One region of the Massilia sp. WG5 genome, then DNA from elsewhere that is predicted to be linked to it. Evidence: predicted binding sites of a transcription regulator. Region 1 holds the regulator's gene; each other region holds the start of a gene.
The links. Region 1 encodes sigma-54, which starts transcription at its own class of promoters, with help from an activator protein. Its sites were predicted from a motif close to TGGCANGNAANCTGCTTT; they were not measured.
Positions count from the first base shown of each region.

Region 2: the regulator sigma-54 is predicted to act here: its motif matches at 2,154-2,171, upstream of AM586_RS02835 (PEP-CTERM sorting domain-containing protein).
Region 3: the regulator sigma-54 is predicted to act here: its motif matches at 3,112-3,129, upstream of AM586_RS10330 (PEP-CTERM sorting domain-containing protein).

Region 1 is NZ_CP012640.2:3,959,600-3,965,887, forward strand. Features, by position in the region: gene lptB (LPS export ABC transporter ATP-binding protein) at 1-651, shown strand, start outside; gene AM586_RS17700 (RNA polymerase factor sigma-54) at 654-2,138, shown strand; gene hpf (ribosome hibernation-promoting factor, HPF/YfiA family) at 2,201-2,578, shown strand; gene AM586_RS17710 (enoyl-CoA hydratase/isomerase family protein) at 2,678-3,763, shown strand; gene AM586_RS17715 (3-hydroxyacyl-CoA dehydrogenase family protein) at 3,841-4,758, shown strand; gene AM586_RS17720 (GntP family permease) at 4,858-6,261, shown strand.
Region 2 is NZ_CP012640.2:646,474-652,761, forward strand. Features, by position in the region: gene AM586_RS02825 (family 43 glycosylhydrolase) at 1-551, opposite strand, end outside; gene AM586_RS02830 (GNAT family N-acetyltransferase) at 833-1,363, shown strand; gene AM586_RS02835 (PEP-CTERM sorting domain-containing protein) at 1,494-2,120, opposite strand; gene AM586_RS02840 (TlpA disulfide reductase family protein) at 2,423-3,001, shown strand; gene AM586_RS02845 (transglutaminase-like domain-containing protein) at 3,046-4,170, shown strand; gene AM586_RS02850 (mercuric transporter MerT family protein) at 4,176-4,538, shown strand; gene merP (mercury resistance system periplasmic binding protein MerP) at 4,551-4,838, shown strand; gene AM586_RS02860 (hypothetical protein) at 4,935-5,336, shown strand; gene AM586_RS02865 (hypothetical protein) at 5,386-5,718, shown strand; gene AM586_RS02870 (family 16 glycosylhydrolase) at 5,664-6,288, opposite strand, start outside.
Region 3 is NZ_CP012640.2:2,314,464-2,320,751, forward strand. Features, by position in the region: gene AM586_RS10320 (nitrate/sulfonate/bicarbonate ABC transporter ATP-binding protein) at 1-950, opposite strand, end outside; gene AM586_RS10325 (ABC transporter permease subunit) at 978-2,705, opposite strand; gene AM586_RS10330 (PEP-CTERM sorting domain-containing protein) at 3,160-3,930, shown strand; gene AM586_RS10335 (hypothetical protein) at 3,948-4,994, opposite strand; gene AM586_RS10340 (hypothetical protein) at 5,065-5,337, shown strand; gene AM586_RS10345 (efflux transporter outer membrane subunit) at 5,334-6,288, opposite strand, start outside.

The DNA.
Region 1 (6,288 bases):
GAGGTGGTCGGCCTGCTCGGCCCGAACGGCGCCGGCAAGACCACCTCGTTCTACATGATCGTGGGCCTGGTGCCGGCCGACGCCGGTTCCATCGTCATCAACGGCACCGACATCACGAGCCTGCCGATCCACCGGCGCGCCATGCTGGGCCTGTCCTACCTGCCGCAGGAAGCCTCGGTGTTCCGCAAGCTGACGGTGGAGGAGAACATCCGCGCCGTGCTGGAACTGCAGCGCGAGAACGGCAAGCCGCTGGGCAAGGCGCGCATCCAGGAACGCCTGGACGAGCTGCTGGCCGACCTGCAGATCGAGAAGCTGCGCGAGAACCCGGCGCTGTCGCTGTCGGGCGGCGAGCGGCGCCGCGTGGAGATCGCGCGCGCGCTGGCGACCGACCCGCGCTTCGTGCTGCTGGACGAACCCTTCGCCGGCGTCGATCCGATCGCGGTGATCGAGATCCAGCGCATCGTGCGCTTCCTGAAGGAGCGCGGGATCGGCGTGCTGATTACCGACCACAATGTGCGCGAGACGCTTGGCATCTGCGATCGCGCGTATATCATCAACCAGGGCGCGGTGCTGGCTTCCGGACGTCCTGACGATATCATCGCCAACGAATCGGTCCGCCGCGTCTACCTGGGTGAACACTTCCGGATGTAGCCATGAAACAGACGCTGCAACTCAAGACATCACAGCACCTTGCGCTGACGCCGCAACTCCAGCAGTCGATCCGGCTGCTGCAGCTGTCCACTCTCGAGCTGCACCAGGAGATCGAGCAGGTACTGAGCGACAATCCGCTGCTCGAGCGCCTCGACGATCCGCTCGACCGCTCCGTGCGCCTGCTGGCGGACGGCGCCATCAACAACGGCGCCTCGACCTCCACCACGCCTGACGCGCCGCCCGCCCAGAGCCAGGGCGAGGAGGGCAAGGACAACGCCGGCGGCGAGGGCGAGGGCGGCGACAGCGGCGAGGCCGGCGGCGCCGAGCACGACATGGAATGGGGCGAGCCGGGCCGCTCCGGCAACGGCGGCGAGGACGAAGACGGCCGCCCGCAGCTGGAAGCCAGCCCGGTCTCGCTGCGTGAACACCTGATGGAACAGGTGCGCCTGACCTGCATCTCGCCGCGCGACTGCGCGCTGGTCGAGATCGTCGTCGATACCCTCGACGACAACGGCTACCTCGAGGAATCGCTGGACGAGCTGCATGCGCGCATGCCGCCCGAACTGGAGATCGAGTTCGACGAACTGCGCACGGCCCTGTCGCTGGTGCAGAGCATGGACCCGCCCGGCGTCGGCGCCCGCAGCGCCGCCGAATGCCTGGCGCTGCAGATCCGCCGCATGCCCGGCGTGCCGATGGTGACGCGGCGCATGGCGCTGACCATCGTCGAACGCTACCTGACCTGGTTCGCGCAGCGCGAATTCAACAAGCTCAAGAAGGCCCTCGACTGCGACGACGAAGACCTGCGCGAAGCCCAGGCCGTGATCCGCCAGTGCAATCCGCATCCGGGCGCGGCCTTCGCTTCCGACGTCTCCGACTTCGTGGTGCCGGACGTGATCGTGCGCCGCGCGAAGGACGGCTGGAGCGTGCAGCTGAATCCGGAAGTGATGCCGCGCCTGCGCGTGAACAGCATCTACGCTGCCTTGATGAAGCAGGGAAAATCGGAGTCGCAGCTGAATGCACAATTGCAAGAAGCGAAGTGGCTCATCAAGAACATGCGCCAGCGCTTCGACACGATCCTGCGTGTAGCGCAAGCAATCGTCGAGCGCCAGCGGAACTTTTTCTCCCACGGCGCAGTTGCCATGCGGCCCCTTGTTTTACGTGAGATAGCTGATACACTAGGTCTACACGAGAGCACAATTTCTCGCGTCACAACGCAGAAATACATGCTGACGCCGCACGGCATGTTTGAGCTGAAGTACTTTTTCGGGAGTCACGTCGCGACCGAGGCAGGAGGCGAAGCATCCTCGACCGCGATCCGGGCTCTTATCGTACAACTCACAGGAGCAGAAGACCCCAAGAACCCTTTATCCGACAGCAAGATCGCGGAGATGCTAGGGGAACAGGGAATGGTTATCGCACGCCGCACGGTCGCGAAATACCGTGAGGCGCTGAAGATCCCGCCCGTTAGCCTTCGCAAATCCTTGTAACAAGCTGCCCAGCTGCGCAAGATGCGCGCATGTCCTGGCAGCGCATCTTCAAAGGAGTGTGTATGAATCTCACTATCAGCGGACATCATCTCGATGTAACCCCAGCAATCCGAGAATACGTACAGAACAAGCTTGAACGCATCACCCGCCATTTCGATCAAGTGATCGACTCCCACGTCATCCTCTGCATAGACAATCTCACCGAGAAAGAAAAACGCCAGAAGGCCGAGATCAACTTGCGCGTTGCTGGGAAGATCGTTCACGTTGCGAGCGCCGCACACGACCTCTACGCCGCGATCGACATGCTGATGGACCGCCTCGACAGGCAAGTCCAGAAGTACAAGCAGATGCTTCAGAATCACAGTAACACTCCGCTGAAACGCATGAGCAACGAATCCAACGAGTCCATTGAGGGAGGAGAAGCTGCCGCCGCAGCGTGATCATTCCGCAGGCACAGCAAGGACTAAGGGCGCATTGGCGCCCTTTTCGTTTGTTGGGCGCTAGAATGCCGTTTTCCATTTCATGAATAACAAAGAGACATGAGCGAATACGTGCAGACCCGCGTCGCCAACGGCACCGGCATCATTACCCTGGACCGGCCCAAGGCCCTGAACTCGCTGTCGCTGGACATGGTGCGCGCGCTGACGGCAGCCCTGCTGGCCTGGCGCGACGAGGCCGGCGTCGACGCCGTCATTATCAAGAGCACCAGCGAAAAAGCCCTGTGCGCGGGCGGCGACATCCGCTTCTTCCACCAGGCCGGGCATGCCACGCCGACGGGCGGGAGTGCGCTGCTGGAAGACTTCTTTACCGAAGAATACGCGCTGAACCACCTGATCCATTTCTATCCGAAACCGTATATTGCGCTGATGGACGGGGTGGTTATGGGCGGCGGCATGGGCATCGCCCAAGGCGGCCCGGACAGCGGCCTGCGCGTCGTGACCGAACGCACGAAGATGGCGATGCCCGAGGTGAACATCGGCCTGTTCCCGGACGTCGGCGGCAGCCATTTCCTGTCGCATGCGCCGGGCGCGCTCGGCATGTACCTGGGCCTGACCGGCAACACCATCGGCGCCGCCGATGCCCTCTACGTCGGCCTGGCCGACGTGTTTGTCCCCGCTGCGCAATTGCCTGCGCTGCAGGACCTGATCGCCGCCACGCCGGGCGCACAATTGCCGGCCGCGATCCGCGCCTTCGCGGCGCCGTTCGCAGCGCAGGCAGGCGACAGCCAGCTGCAGCAACAGCGTGCGCTGATCGATCGCCATTTCGCGGCATCCTCGGTGCAGGCCGTGATGGAGTCGCTGGCCGGCGACGCCAGCCCCTTCGCGCAGAAAGCCCTGGCCGCCATGCGCCAGCGCTCGCCGCTGATGATGTCCGTGACGCGCGAGATGCTGGTGCGCGGCGCCAGCATGGACGTGGCCGGCTGCCTGCGCATGGAGCGCTCCCTGGTGCGCCGCAACTTCGAGCACGGCGAGGTGCTGGAAGGCGTGCGCGCCCTGGTGATCGACAAGGACAATGCGCCGGCATGGAACCCGCCGACGCTCGAGGCCGTCACACCGGAGATGGTGGCGCGCTTCTTCGAGCCGGTGTGGCCGGCGCATGCGCATCCGCTGCGGGACCTAGTATAAATACTGTAGTGCCCCGCTTTCCGATGACGCAATGCATCATCCCTGCTATCGTTGCGCCATTCGCATAAGGAGACAACATGACAGATATTCACGTCATCGGTGTCGTCGGAGGCGGCCTGATGGGCGTTGGCATCGCGACGCAGTTCGCGCTGGCCGGCCACGCCACGCTGGTAGTGGAAGCCGACCCCGAACGCGCGGCCGGGATTCCTGTCCGCGCGGCCGACATCCTGTCGCAGCTGATGGCGGCGGGCCTGGTCGACGCGCCGCAACGCGACGCCGCGCTCGCGCGCCTGCGCGTGAGCGGCGGCCTGGACGAACTGGCCGGCGCCGCCATGGCCATCGAAGCGATTCCCGAAGTCCTCGGGGCCAAGCACACGCTGTATGCCCAGCTCGAAGACATCATGGCGCCGGATGCCATCATCGCCAGCAATACCAGCGGTTTTCCGCCGGACGCGCTGTCCGAACACATGCGGAAACCGGCCCGGTTCCTGGTCGCGCATTTCTGGAACCCGCCGCACCTGATTCCGCTGGTGGAAGTGGTGCCGGGCAGCGCGACGGCGCCCGACGCGGTCGAGCGCAGCGTGCGCCTGCTGGCCGGCATCGGCATGGAGCCGGTGGTGCTGAAGGCGGCGATTCCCGGCTTCATCGGCAACCGGCTGCAGTTCGCGGTGCTGCGCGAAGCGCTCCACATCGTGCGTTCCGGCGCGGCCACGCCCGAGACCGTGGACGCCGTGATGAAAGCCTGCCTGGGGCGGCGCTACAGCATCATGGGGCCCTTCGAGAGCGCCGACCTCGGCGGCCTGCATACCCTGATGGGGATCGGCGCCAACCTGATGCCGGCGCTGGCCAAGGACGAGGAGGTGCTCGAGCTGATGCGCGCCCACGTCGACAAGGGCGAACTCGGCGCAAGCACGGGGCAGGGCTTCTATACCTGGGACGAAGACCGGATCGCAGACCTGAAGGCGCGCCGCTTGCGCCAGCTTTCAGGCAAATGAATCATCGCCGCCACGCGCGGCATGACACAAGGTGTGCCTTCACTGCCCGACGCGGCAGGGGACACCGCAATACCAAGTAAAACAATAGAGGAGTCTGTTTTGTCGTTTCTGATTGTCCTGGCCGCACTGGCCTTCCTGATGGTTGCCGCCTACCGCGGCTACAGCGTCATCCTGTTCGCCCCGATCGCCGCGCTGGGCGCGGTCCTGTTCACCGACCCTTCCGCCGTGGCCCCGGTCTTCACCGGCATCTTCATGGAAAAGATGGTCGGCTTCGTCAAGCTCTACTTCCCCGTGTTCATGCTCGGCGCCGTGTTCGGCAAGGTGATCGAGATGTCCGGCTTCTCGAAAGCCATCGTGCAGGCCGCGATCCGCTACATCGGCCGCTCGCGCGCGAACGCCGTGATCGTGGCCGTGTGCGCGCTGCTGACCTATGGCGGCGTGTCGCTGTTCGTGGTGGTGTTCGCGGTCTATCCCTTCGCAGCCGAGCTCTACCGTCAAAGCAATATCCCGAAGCGCCTGATGCCGGGCGCGATCGCGCTGGGCGCCTTCTCGTTCACGATGGATTCGCTGCCGGGCACCCCGCAGATCCAGAACATCATCCCGACCACCTTCTTCAAGACCACGGGCTGGGCCGCGCCGGTGCTCGGCACGATCGGCTCGCTGTTCATCATCGTGGTCGGCCTGGGCTACCTGGAATGGCGTCGCCGCGCCGCGATGGCCAAGGGTGAGGGCTATGGCGCCTCGCTCGTCAACGAACCGCAGGAGGCGTCCAGCGAAGCGCTGCCGAACCCGGTCATCGCGGTCCTGCCGCTGGTGCTGGTGGGCGTGGCCAACTTCGTGTTCACCAAGATGATCCCGGTCTGGTACGGCGCCGGCGCCTACACCGTGCCGGCTGAGGTGCTGCCCGGCGTGCACACCCCGGTGACCGCGACGATCAAGACCGTGCTGGGGATCTGGTCGGTCGAAGCCGCGCTGCTGCTCGGCATCCTGCTGGTGCTTGCGACCGCCTTCCGCCGCGTCAGCCAGCGCTTTGCGGCGGGCTCGAAGGAAGCCGTCGGCGGCGCCCTGCTGGCGGCGATGAACACCGCGTCGGAATACGGCTTCGGCGGCGTGATCGCCGCGCTGCCGGGCTTCATCGTCGTGAGCGATGCGCTGAAGGGGATTCCGAATCCGCTGGTGAATGCCGCGGTCTCGGTGAGCTCGCTGGCCGGCATCACCGGTTCGGCTTCGGGCGGCATGAGCATCGCGCTGGCCGCCATGTCCGACCTGTTCATCCAGGGCGCGCAAGCGGCCCACATCCCGCTGGAAGTGCTGCACCGCGTGGTCGCGATGGCCAGCGGCGGCATGGACACCCTGCCGCACAACGGCGCCGTGATCACCCTGCTGGCGGTGACCGGCCTGACCCACCGCGAATCCTATCGCGAGATCTTTGCCGTCACGATCATCAAGACGTTGGCGGTGTTCTTCGTGATCGGCGTGTATTACGCGACCGGGCTGGTGTAAGAAAACCGTCGTGCCGGGCATTGCCCG
Region 2 (6,288 bases), 2.7 Mb from region 1:
ACGACCGGCGTCGTGCTGGCGCGCCAGGGGCCGACCGGGGATTCCGAGGTCGCGACCCCGATCGCGCTGTCGTTCGCGCAGCCGGGTTCCGGACTATGGGCGTCGACCACGTCGGTGACGGTGAAATACAGGTAGTAGCGGCCGTTCAGGTATTCCGGCTCCGGGGCCCACAGGCCGGAGGTCGGCGCGGCCAGCCCGGCCGGCCGGTCGGAAAAGGCGTCCCGCACGAAGTCCCAGTGCACCAGGTCGGTCGATCGGTAGATCGGGATCATCCGGAAATGCCAGCCGCCGTCCTTGCCGCTGCGTTCGCGCTCCTGCTTGCTGACCGGGTCGCTGGTGCAGTACAGGTACCAGGTCGGGGTATCGGCGCGCGGGTCGCGCAGCACCGCCGGGTCGGCGCAGTTCTGGGCCGGTTCGCCGCTGGCCAGGCGGACGGTCAGGGGGTTGTGGTAGGCGTGGGTGGCAGGGGCCGGGTCGGCGGCCAGCGCCAGCAAGGGAAGGAAGAGCAGCGCTGTGAGCAAGTGCTTTGCCGGGAATCGGAGGTATGGCATGGGGCGTCTCCTCGTGTTTTTGAGGAGGATAGCGAAGTGCCCGGCTGTCTGTTGCACGTTTGAAAACTAGAGCGGACTTTAAAGGCAGGCGCCAGAGTGCGATTCAAAGCCCACACAATCATATTTGGAAAACAGGTTGGTGACGCCTTCATTGCTCTATAGGCAATAAGGTCATACACTGAGCCGTTCCAAGCGTTTACTATCGGCCAGAAATCGGACCTTCGCGAAGACGCGCCCGCAAAGTGAGGTCCTGTCCGGCACCAGTACGAGGACTCCAGTTCATGAATAGCGAATTCATCACCTCTGTTCCCTACCTTCACACGGAACGCCTCACGCTTCGTGAATATCGACGGGAGGACTTTGGCGAATTCGCAGCGCATTGCGCCGACCCGGTAAGCTCGGCGCACCTGGTCCCGGCCGACCGCCATGCCGCATGGCGCATCTTCTGTTCACAAGCAGGACTATGGCTCATACATGGCGCTGGTTGGTGGGCTGTCCAGGAAAAGGAAACCGGTCAGCTCGTCGGGAATGTCGGCGCATTCTTCCGCGAGGGATCCACTGTGATGGAGCTCGGCTGGAATACCTATCGTGCCTTCTGGGGCCAGGGATTCGCGAACGAAGCGGCGGCAGCAGCCTTGCACCATGCGCTCGAGATCCGGCGCGAAGCAAAAGTTCGGGCTCTCATCGCTTCGGCCAATGAATCATCGCTGCGCGTTGCCAGGCGTCTTGGCCTGGCATATGAGGCAGAAACTGAGATCTACGGCAACGCGGTCGGCATTTATACGCGTGCGCGCGAAAGCTCGCTTGTTTAGGCCCGCAAGACAGCACGGGAAGCTCTTTGCCAGACCGCCATGGGGCCGATACCAGCGTTTCATGGTGTAGGCAGGCACCAAGTAAAAAAGCCACCTCATGGGTGGCTTGTGTCGATTGCGGCCGTCAGGCTCATGCGGCTGAGGCGGCGGATTTGCGACGTCGGGCGAGTGCCGCGCCGAGCACGCCAATTCCCATCAGTCCCAGCACCGACGGTTCAGGGACGTCTGCCGAGGCAGATTGGCCGGCGGTGACGTTATCGATCAGCATGTATATCTGGTTTTGGCTCAACGTGAACGAGTTACGCGCATCGCTGTACACCAGGCCGAAGAACCCGCTGGTGGTGGGCGACTCCACGCCGTCGATACTGGCATTAACCGGATCGTAATAGCGCGGGCTGGAGAAATCGAAACCGAAACCATTGACCGCGCTGGCAAAGGTGAAGGTTACCGGGCTTTCACGATAGGTCAACAAATAAGAATTGTCGAAGCCAAGCGAGCTGTTATCGCCGCAGCTGGGGTCGCTATTCGTGCAGCCATAGGCGCCAGTGGTCGTGTACTGGTACCCTGGACGTTGGAAGCTACCGTAATGGTATTGCAGAGGTACGTTATCAAGATTATCGACCGTGACGCCACTCAGCGCCGCTTCAAAACTTGTGCGATCGGTAAATACCTGAACGGAAGCGGCATGGGCCATCGGTGCAGACAAGAGGATACCAAGTGACACGGTACTGATCAAAGCAGCGTTACGGAGATTCATTTAAAAACTCCTTTCGGTGATGGTCCTCAACACTAAGCAAGCCCCATGCCAGAATTCCAACTAGAAATAATATTTTTAAAAATCAATAAGTTATCATTTGGCAATCTATTATTTCAGTTTAACACCATTGCAGCATGTAAAGTTTCTCGACAGATGCAGCAGGTATTGCTCAGCAATTCCAATCGGACAAAACCATTTGCGTTTGGCCTGGATCGCCGGGCAGGCCCAATGGTTCACGCTGTCCACTGCAGAGCCAAGGTGGGATGGTCGCAGCGACACGCAGCAACGACCACTCTGGTATCATGACGGCCTTTACCCCAGCCGGGCCGACGACGACGACGACGATGCAGACCAGGATTTCACGCAGCTTCCTCCCGGTTATCTTCAGCCTGCTGGCCTGCATGACGGCAGGGATGGCGGCGGCTGCCGATGCGGCACTGAAGCCCTGGCCGGCGAAACAGGCGACGCCGGCATTGCGCCTCGCCGGCCTGGACGGCAGGGACTGGGACCTGTCCCGCCTGCGCGGCAAGGTGGTGGTGGTGAATTTCTGGGCCAGCTGGTGCGCGCCCTGCGTCGAGGAGCTGCCGGTGCTGAACGCGCTGGCCCGCCAGGCGCCGTCGATGGTGGCCGTGGTCGGCGTGAACTACAAGGAGCCGCTCGACACCATCGAGCGCTTTTCGGCCGCCCACCCATTCGCCTACCCCGTGCTGCGCGACCGTTCCGGCGAGATGTTCAAGGCCTGGACCGCCGGCGTGATGCCGACCACGATCCTGGTCGACCGCCAGGGCCGCGCGCGCTGGCGCAGCGTGGGTGAGCTCGGCGCGGACGATACGCGGCTGAAGGCCGCGATCGACGCCCTGCTGGCCGAGCAGGCCGAATAAGCAAGAATACGAACAAACAAGACCACCTGACTAGGAAGACGATCATGGAAGACACCAAACCGACGAACCGCCGCGCCCTCCTGAAAGCCGCCACCGGCGCCCTGCTGGCCGGCGCCCTGCCGCGCACCCTGCTGGCCCAGGACAAGACCGCGCAAGCCGAGCACCACTTCGACCCGCGTCCGGGCGACTGGAAGAGCTACGAGGTGGTGACGCGCGTGAACCTGCAGCGCGCGTCCGGCCCGTCGACGGTCTGGGTGCCGCTGCCGGTCGTCGACACAGACTGGCAGCGTACGCTGTCGAACAACTGGTCGGGCAATGCGAAATCGATGCGCGTCGGCGCCGATCCGCGCTATGGCGCGCGCTTCCTGGTCGCCGAATTCGACGGCAGCGCGCCGCCCGTGCTGGAAGTGGTCTCGCGCGTGCAGACCCGCGACCGCGCCGAGAACTGGAAGACCCGTACGCTGGGCGGCGAGTCCGCCGAAGACCTGAAGCTGTGGATGCAGCCGACCGACCTGATGCCGCTCGACGGCATCGTCAAGAAGACGGCGCTGCAGATCACCTCGGGCGCGCGCACCGACGAAGAGAAGGTCCAGCGCATCTACGACTGGATCGTGCTGAACACCTTCCGCGAGCCGAAGGTGCGCGGCTGCGGCACCGGCGACATCAAGACCATGCTGGAGACCGGCAACTTCGGCGGCAAGTGCGCCGACCTGAACGGCCTGCTGGTCGGCCTGTCCCGCGCCGCCGGCGTGCCGGCCCGCGATGTCTACGGCATCCGCCTGGCGCCGAGCGCCTTCGGCTACCGCGTCCTCGGCGGCAAGCCCGCCGCCTTGCAGGGCGCCCAGCACTGCCGCGCCGAGGTCTACCTGAAGCAGCACGGCTGGGTCGCCATGGACCCGGCCGACGTCACCAAGGTGATGCGCGAGGAAACGCCGAACTGGATCAAGGACCCGGACGCGCCGCTGGTCGCGCCGGTCAAGCAGGCCCTGTTCGGCGGCTGGGAAGGCAACTGGATGGGCTATAACTTCGCCCACGACGTGCGCCTGCCCGGCTCCCACGCGGGCAAGGTCGGCTTCCTGATGTATCCGCAGGCCGAAAGCCGCGGCGAGGCCTACGATTCGCTGGCGCCGGACAGCTTCGCCTACACCATCACCGCACGCGCGATCTGAGCCCCATGCAGGACACCGGCGCACCCTCCGCGCGCAAGGCAGGCGGCCTGATCGCGTTTGCCTTGCTGGCCTCGATCCTCGCCTCCACCTGCTGCGTGCTGCCGCTGGTGCTGGTGCTGGTCGGGATCACCGGCGCATGGATGGTGCACCTGACCGCACTGAAGCCCTTGACGCCCTACGCCATCGCGCTGACCGCCGGCGCGCTCGGCTGGGCCGGCTGGCTGCTGTTCCGGCCGGCGGCGGTGTGCGCGATCGACGACCCCGCGTGCGCCACCACCCGCCCCGCCATGCGCAAGCTGTTCGTCGGCTGCGCCGTGTTCATCGCCCTGCTGCTCGGCTTCCCGCTGATCGCACCGTTGTTTTATTGAGAGTCCATGACCATGAAAACGCTGAACGCCATTTCCCTGATCGCCCTCGCCTGCGCCGCGCCCCTCGCGCTGGCCAAGCAGCAGACCGTCAAGCTGAACGTGCCGACCATGGACTGCGCCACCTGCCCGATCACGATCAAGGCCGCCCTGGTCAAGGTGCCGGGCGTCGCCAAGGTCCAGGTCAGCTATGAAAAGCGCGAAGCCGTGATCGTCTACGACGACGCCCAGGCCAGCGTGGCCGACCTCAAGAAGGCGACCGAGGACGTCGGCTACCCGTCCATGCTGAAGACTGCGCGCTAGAGCAAAAAGCTGATTGCGGGAAAGGAATGTTCCCGCCGTAATAGTTTGGAACAATTTCGTTCCGTGCGCGACCATATGCAGGATTACGATTCCTGCATGAACTTTACTTTTTCATCACCCGACGTCGGTAGCTGCGCAGTCAAGCTGTGGGCCAGTGGACGCTATGGCTTCTCGCTGCCGAAGAAAGTCGACATCGCCGCCGCCAACGGCGACACCGTTACCTTCCTGTACTTCAATACCAAGGTCCGGCTCAGCGCCGAACTCAGTAACCGCGCCATCGTGAAGATCGCCATCGCCCAGTTCCTGGCGGGCGCCGGACGCGATGGCGAGCCGGTCGAGATCGACCACGCTACCCCGCCCTACGAAGGCGAACTCACCCCGGTGCGCTCGACGACGCCGCGTGCACCGCTGCGGGTGCGCCCGGGAAAGCTGCATGCCCGCGCGCGGCCCGAACTTGCGGCCGTGCTGCAGGGCGAGCCAGCCAGGGCCGACCAATAACGAGGACGAGACCGCCATGCGCCATCAGTTCACTCCCGGACAGCTTCGCATGCTCATCCAGCGCGCGGAAACCCAGTTCGAACATACCATCAGCCAGTCGCTGGCCCTGGATCCCGCCGGCAAGCACATCGCGCGCGCCTCGCACGCGGCCGTACACGAGACCGTGGTCAGCCTGATCAAGCTGTTCCGCGACCAGATCCCCGGCGGAGCCGAGGCCGCGACCCAGCTCGCCCGCATGTACGCCAAGGGCGCGGACGCCAACGCCGGCGTGCCGACCCTGGAATGCCTGCGCGCCATCGCCCGGCTCACGCGCGAGGCGCGCGAGCGTTACTTGCCTGCGCCCGTGCCCGCGCCTTGCGGGGAGGAGCTTGCGCGGCGGTAGACCCGCACGTAGTCGACCAGCATGCGCTGCGGGAAGGTGGTGCCGGCGTCCGGATTGCCGGGCCAGTCGCCGCCCACGGCCAGGTTCAGGATCACGAAGAAGGGGTGCTCGAACACCCAGTCGCCCTTGACCAGGTCGGGGCGCGCAGTGTGATACAGGATGCCGTCGCGGTACCAGCGGATCTCGCGCGGCTCCCACTCCACGGCGTAGACGTGGAAATCGTCGGCGAAGGCGCCTGACGCCAGCGACGACGGCTCGCCGAAGCCCCGGTCGCCCGAGTAGCCCGGCCCGTGGATGGTGCCGTGCACGGTGGCCGGTTCCTTGCCGATATTCTCCATGATGTCGATCTCGCCGCAGCGTGGCCAGCCGGTGCTCTCGCAGTCGGCGCCCAGCAGCCAGAAAGCCGGCCAGATCCCCTGCCCGCGCGGAATCCGGATGCGCGCCTCGTAACGTCCGTGAGTGCGTTCCTTCAGGCCGGCCGTCTTGATCCGGGCCGAAGTGTATTTCTTCCCTTCCCAATCTTCGCGCCGCGCCTCGATCACCAGATTGCCGCCGCTGACGCGCACGTTC
Region 3 (6,288 bases), 1.6 Mb from region 1:
GTCGGGAACAGTTCTTCGTCGGACAGCTCGGCCTCTTCGGCGAGGTGCGGCAGGTCGGCGCGGCCGTCGAAAGGCGGCTCGGCGACCAGCTCCAGCACCGCCTCGATGCGGCTGACGTCGGTGTCGGGCAAGGCGAAATCCGGCTGCCGCGCCGGCGCGCCGACGACCAGCGGCGCGGGCGCGCGGCGCATCGTCATCAACCCGTAGACCTCGTCGATCAGGGCCCGCACGCGCGGGCTGTCGGCGTCGCGCGGACGCGCCTGGTCGACCCGGACTTCGCTGACGATGCGCCCGGGATCGCTGGACAGGATGATGATCCGGTCGGCCATCATCACCGCCTCTTCGATATTGTGCGAGACGACCACGATGCCCCGGGTCGGGATCTGGCTGCTCTCCCACAGTTGCAGGATGTCGTCGCGCAGGGTTTCGCCGGTCAGCACGTCGAGCGCGGAAAACGCTTCGTCCATCAGCAGGACGTCGGGATTGGTCACCAGCGCGCGGGCGATGCCGACGCGCTGGCGCATGCCGCCCGACAGCTCGCGCGGCAGGGCGCCGCCGAAGCCGGCCAGGCCGATCAGTTCGAGCACGGCGTCGGCGCGGCGCTCGCGTTCGAGCGGCGCGACGCCCTGCGCCTCCAATCCGAGCTCGACGTTCTGCTGCACCGTCAGCCAGGGAAACAGGGCGAAGGACTGGAACACCATCGCCACGCCCGGCGCCGGGCCGGCGATCGGGCGTCCACGGTAGCTGGCGCTGCCGCCGTCCGCCGGCACCAGGCCGGCCATGATGCGCAGCAGGGTCGACTTGCCGGAGCCGGACTTGCCGAGCAGCGCGACGATCTCGCCCTTGCGCAGCGTGAAGTCGACGCCGTCGAGGATGCGGCGCGGCGCACCGTCGGCGCTGGTGAAGGATTTGCCCACGGAGGCCAGTTGGATCAGGGTATCTTGTGTCATCTTGTTTCCTTCGTCAGGCGCGCGCATTTAAGCTCGATTGTCTGCCAGTAGATAAAGCTTGCGCCAGAAAAACCGGTTCAGCAGCATCACGAAGATGCACATGATGCCGATGCCGAGCGCGATCCGGTGGAAGTCGCCGGCATCGGTCATCTGCTTGATGTAGCTGCCCAGGCCCTGCGCCGCCAGGGTGGTCTTGCCCCAGGTGACGTATTCGGCCACGATGCTGGCGTTCCACGAACCGCCGCTGGCCGTGATCGCCCCGGTCAGGTAGGCCGGGAACACCGCCGGCAGGTACACCCGCTTCCACTTCAGCCAGCCCTTCAGGCCGAGGTTGTCGGCGGCCAGCCGCAGCTCGTTCGGGATGGTCGATGCGCCCGCCACCACGTTGAACAGGATGTACCACTGGGTGCCGAACACCATCAGGGGGCTGAGCCAGATGTCCGGGTTCAGGTGGAAGCGCACCATCAGGAACACGACCAGCGGGAACAGCAGGTTGACCGGGAAGGCCGCCAGGAATTGCGCCACCGCCTGCACCCGCTGGGAGTAGCGCGGGCGCAGCCCGATCCATACCGCCACCGGCACCCAGAGCAGGGAGGCCAGCGCGATCAGCAGCATCACCCGCAGCAGGGTCGCCAGGCCCAGCAGGACGACATGGCCGGCTTCGCGCAGGCCGACTTCGCTGTGCACGTACAAGGCCAGCTTCAGCGTGGCGGCCAGCACCAGCACCGGCAAGCCGATGTCCCACAGGCGCGGCAGGACCTGCGTCCAGCGCCCCGCCGGCCGCGCCGACGGCGCCGCGTCCGCCGTGCCGAACCAGCCCAGCGTGATGCGCATCAATGCCCAGAAGCGGTCGGCCAGCCGGCTGACCCAGCGGCTGCGCCGGCCCCAGTCCAGCAGCCAGGAGCGCTGCGCGGTCTCGCCCTGCGACTCCTCGAAGCGGAACTTGTCCGCCCAGGCCAGCAAGGGCCGGAAGAACAGCTGGTCGTACATGACGATGCCGGCCAACATCGCCAGGATCGCCCAGGCCACGGCGCGCCCGTCCTCGCGTTCGATGGCGACGGCGATGAAGGCGCCGATGCCGGGCAGCTTGATGTCCTGGCCGGCCACCGAGATCGCTTCCGCGGCGACCAGGAAGAACCAGCCGCCCGACATCGACATCATCATGTTCCACAGCAGCGCCGGCGTCGCGTAGGGAAGCTCCAGGCGCCAGAAGCGCTGCCAGCCGGACAGGGAGAACACGCGCGCCGCCTCGCTCAGTTCGTCGGGCACCGTGCGCATCGACTGGTACAGGCTGAACGCCATGTTCCAGGCCTGCGAGGTGAAGATCGCGAAGATGGCGGCGCATTCCACGCCCAGCAGGCTGCCCGGGAACAGCGCGATGAAGGGCGCGATCGCGATCGCCTGGAAGCCCAGGATCGGCACCGACTGCAGGATGTCGAGCAGCGGGATCAGCACCTTCTCGGCGGCGCGGTACTTGGCGGCGACGGCCGCGAACACGAAGCTGAACAGCAGCGAGCAGCCGAGCGCGACGAACATGCGCAGGATGGTGCGCAGCAGGTAATACGGGAGCGCGGCGGCCTCCAGCGAGATCGGGGTCGGCTGGCCCAGCACGAAGGGGCGCGCCATCTGCATCGCGCCATACGCGGCGGCGGCGATGACCGCCAGCACCAGCGGCAGCAGCAGCCAGTCCCAGCGGTTGAATCCGCGCCCGCCGCGGTCGGCGACCGGCTTGCGGCCATTGAAGAATTCAAACATCCACTTTCCTTGCAGACAAGGTAAAACCGTCGTTACGATGCGCCGGCGCCGGACTGCGGGGCAGCCCGGCCACACGCGCGAATGCGCTTGTTGCTGGAATGTGAATGCTCCGGTGCGACCGGAACAGAAAAGATACCATCATCCTGGCAGATGACGGCAGGAGACGGGAAGCCTGCGTTATCTTGCCGAGGACGCACCAGAAGTGATCTGGCGACAACTACCGCTCGAACAAGTGCCCATGAATGGACCCAAAAAATGAAAACAGAGCGAGTGTAATTGCCTGCTGATCAGGGCGTCAACCTCGGCGGCGACTTGTACTCGGCAAGTGTCGAAAAACTTTACATTAACAAACCGTAACTTGTAAAACCCAGTCACAAAGTGTTGATATTACTAAATGTTTTCCTTTTGGCATGATTATTGCTGATATCAGTTACATTTGCACAAAAGGAACATAATGAAAAATACCTGGAAAATAATCGCTGCGACAATCGCACTGGTGGGCAATCACGCCATGGCAGCTCCGGTCACGCTCGCGTTTTCCGGAACATTGAATTATACCGATGCCGACACCAAGCAAATTATTTACAAGGATGCGGCTTTCGCAGGATCGGTGACATACGATCTGGCCGGCCGGCCTGCCCAGATCTACAACAATAGCGCTACGGGCGGCGCCTCCTTGAAAGACATTGGCGGATGCGATGGATGGGTGGATGGCGTTTGCAGCTACCAATACGGGACATCGAATCCTGTCATCAGCCGGTTCACGGTCACCGGCGCGTTTGGAACGATCACGATCCAGCCTGACCTTGGCGGTGCCAAGACCAGTTCGTCGATCGTAAGGAATGTCGACTATTCTGCTCACACGCAAGAGGCCTCGTACAGGCTTACGAACGAGAACTATGCGGAAACGAACGGCGGCTGGGATTACACCCAGCGTTATACCGATGCCTACCTTTATCTTGCCGGCAACGAAGGCCTGTTCACCAATTTCCAGGATCTGGCGGAAGCCGGCAACTTCAACAAGCTGACCGGCGCCGATTTCAGCCTTGAAAACTATTCCGACACATCCGTGGGCGGAAACGTCCTTGGCGCCGGATACAGTCTTTTCGGGTCCATCACCGAAATGCATCTTGCAAGTGCTACCCAGGATCTCCCGGAACCGGCATCGCTCGCGATCCTTGGCCTGGGGCTTGTCGGCATCGGCGCTGCCCGCCGCCGCAAGTAATCGCGACGTCGCTGTCCTTATCGCGCTTTTGCGCCATCCAGCACCGGGCCGGTGTACTTCATCAGCAGCCCTTTCGGACCGACCGCCCAGCCGCTGGCCGGCCCGGCAAAGCCGACCGTGTTCACCGGCGTCCGGTCGAGCACGGTCCAGCTCCGGCCGGCGTCGAGCGAGTAGCCGGAACCGGCCAGGCCCGCCGCGACCAGCGCGCGCGGGGCGCCCGGCACCGGCGTCACCACCGACATGTAGCCGGCCGGCTGCACGGGCGCGGGGATCCAGGTGGCGCCGCCGTCTTCCGAGCGCGCGCCGTTGATGCCGGCCATCTGCGTTTCCTTGTAGTCGCCGCCGGCGGCAAAGCCCTCTTTCGGGTTCAGGAAGGCGACCGAGAACACGCCGCGCGCCGCCGCGCCGGCCGGGATCGGCGTCGGAGCCGGGCGCCAGGTCTTGCCGCCATCGAGCGAGTGGAACACGCGCGAGCGCGCGCTGCCGCCGGTGGCGATCCAGGCGTCGTTCGCCCCTGCCACGGCCAGGCAGGTGCCGCTGGCGGCGAAGGCGCCTTCGTTGGGCATCGCTTCGAGGCCTTTGGCGGCGACTTCCTGCCAGCTCGCGCCGCCGTCATGCGTGGTGTAGACCTGGAAGTGGCCCGCCACCGGGTCGCCGAACAGGATGCCGTGCTCCTTGTCCCAGAAGGCCATCGCGTCCCAGAAGCCTTCCGGCACCTGGTTGGTGAGCATCAGCTTCCAGCTCGCGCCGCCGTCTTCGGTACGGTAGATGCGCGAGGCCGCGCCCGGGCCCGCGCCCATCGCGATGGCGGTGTCCGCATCGATTGCGTGGATGTCGCGGAAGTCGATGCTGTCGGCACCGGGCACCTGCATCGCCTGCCAGTGCGCGCCGTCGGCCGTGCGCAGCACCGTGCCCCTGGCGCCGCTGGCCCAGGCGATCTTGTCGCTGACGACGGACAGGCCACGCAGTTCGGCGCTGGTCCCGCTCGGCGTGGCTTGCCAGGATTGGGCGCAGGCGGCGGTGGAAGTCAGCAGTGCGGCGATCAGGACGGAGCGTGCGAACATGGTGGCGGCCTTCGAAGTGGGGTTGCGCCCATTATAATGAGCTCTTTCCCCGCAATCCGAAATGAACACCATGGACACCCTGACCTACGAAGCCTTCCTCGACGAAGTCACCACCCTGCTCACCGAGATATACGACATGGAGGACGACGCCGCCATCAAGCTGGTGATGCAGGCCCAGGACGCCGAGTACTTCGTCATCCACGACGACAAGCCCGAACTGCGCACGCTGGAGCAGGCCAGGAAGGACGCGGTGGCCTTGTACAAGGCCAAGCAGAACCGCGTGGAAACGCAGCAGAAGCAGCAGCGGGCCCAGCACCAGAAGGGCGGGCCCAAGAAACGCTAGTTACCAGCCCTGGCAATCGTCGCCACCGGCTCTCCCTGCTTCCACCCTCCCCCCAGCGCCCGCGCCACCGACACCGCCGCCAGCAGGCGCTGGGTACGGATCTGCGCCGCGGCGCGGTCCGCCGCCAGCGTGCTGCGCTGGGCGTCGGTGACGTCCAGGTAGGTCGAGACGCCGCGCTCGTACCTGGCCTGCGCCACCAGCAGCGCGCGGCTCGCCGCCTGCTGGGCCTGGGCCTGCACCTCGCCCTGCTGCTGGCGCTCCTGCACGTCGGACAGCGCATCTTCCACTTCGCGCAATGCGGTCAGCAGGCGCGCTTCGTGATTCGCCACCGCCTCGTCGTAGCGGGCCTGGGCCAGTTTCAGGTTGGCGCGGTTGCGGCCGGCGTCGAACACCGGCAGCGACAAGGCCAGCGGGCCGATCGAAAACTGGCGCGCGCTGCCCTGGGCCAGGTTGCGCAGGCTTTCCGAGGCATAGCCGTAATTGCCGGTCAGGGAAAGCGAAGGATAGAAGGCGCCTTCGGCCACGCCGACCTGGGCGTTGAAGGCCTTCAGCGTGGCCACGCTCGACGCCAGGTCCGGGCGCTGGCCCAGCAGGCTGGCCGGCAGGCCGACCGGAATGCCCGGCGGCTCGGGTAAAGCCTTGTCCTGCGATGCCGCGCCCTGGCCCGCTGCGATCAGCGGTTCGCTCGGCGACGCGCCCACCAGCACGGCCAGCGCATGCTCCAGCGTGTTGCGCTGGCGCTGGGCTTCGTGCAGGTCGGCCTCGGCGTTGGCGCGCTCGATGCGGGTGCGCGAGACGTCCAGTTCGTTGGACAGGCCGGCATTGAAACGCGCCTCGATCAGCTGCTGGGATTCGCGGCGGGTCGCCAGCGCATTGCGCAGGATCGCCAGCTCGGCGTCCAGGCCGCGCAGCTGCCAGTAGGCGGTGGCCACCTGGCTCGACAGCATCAGC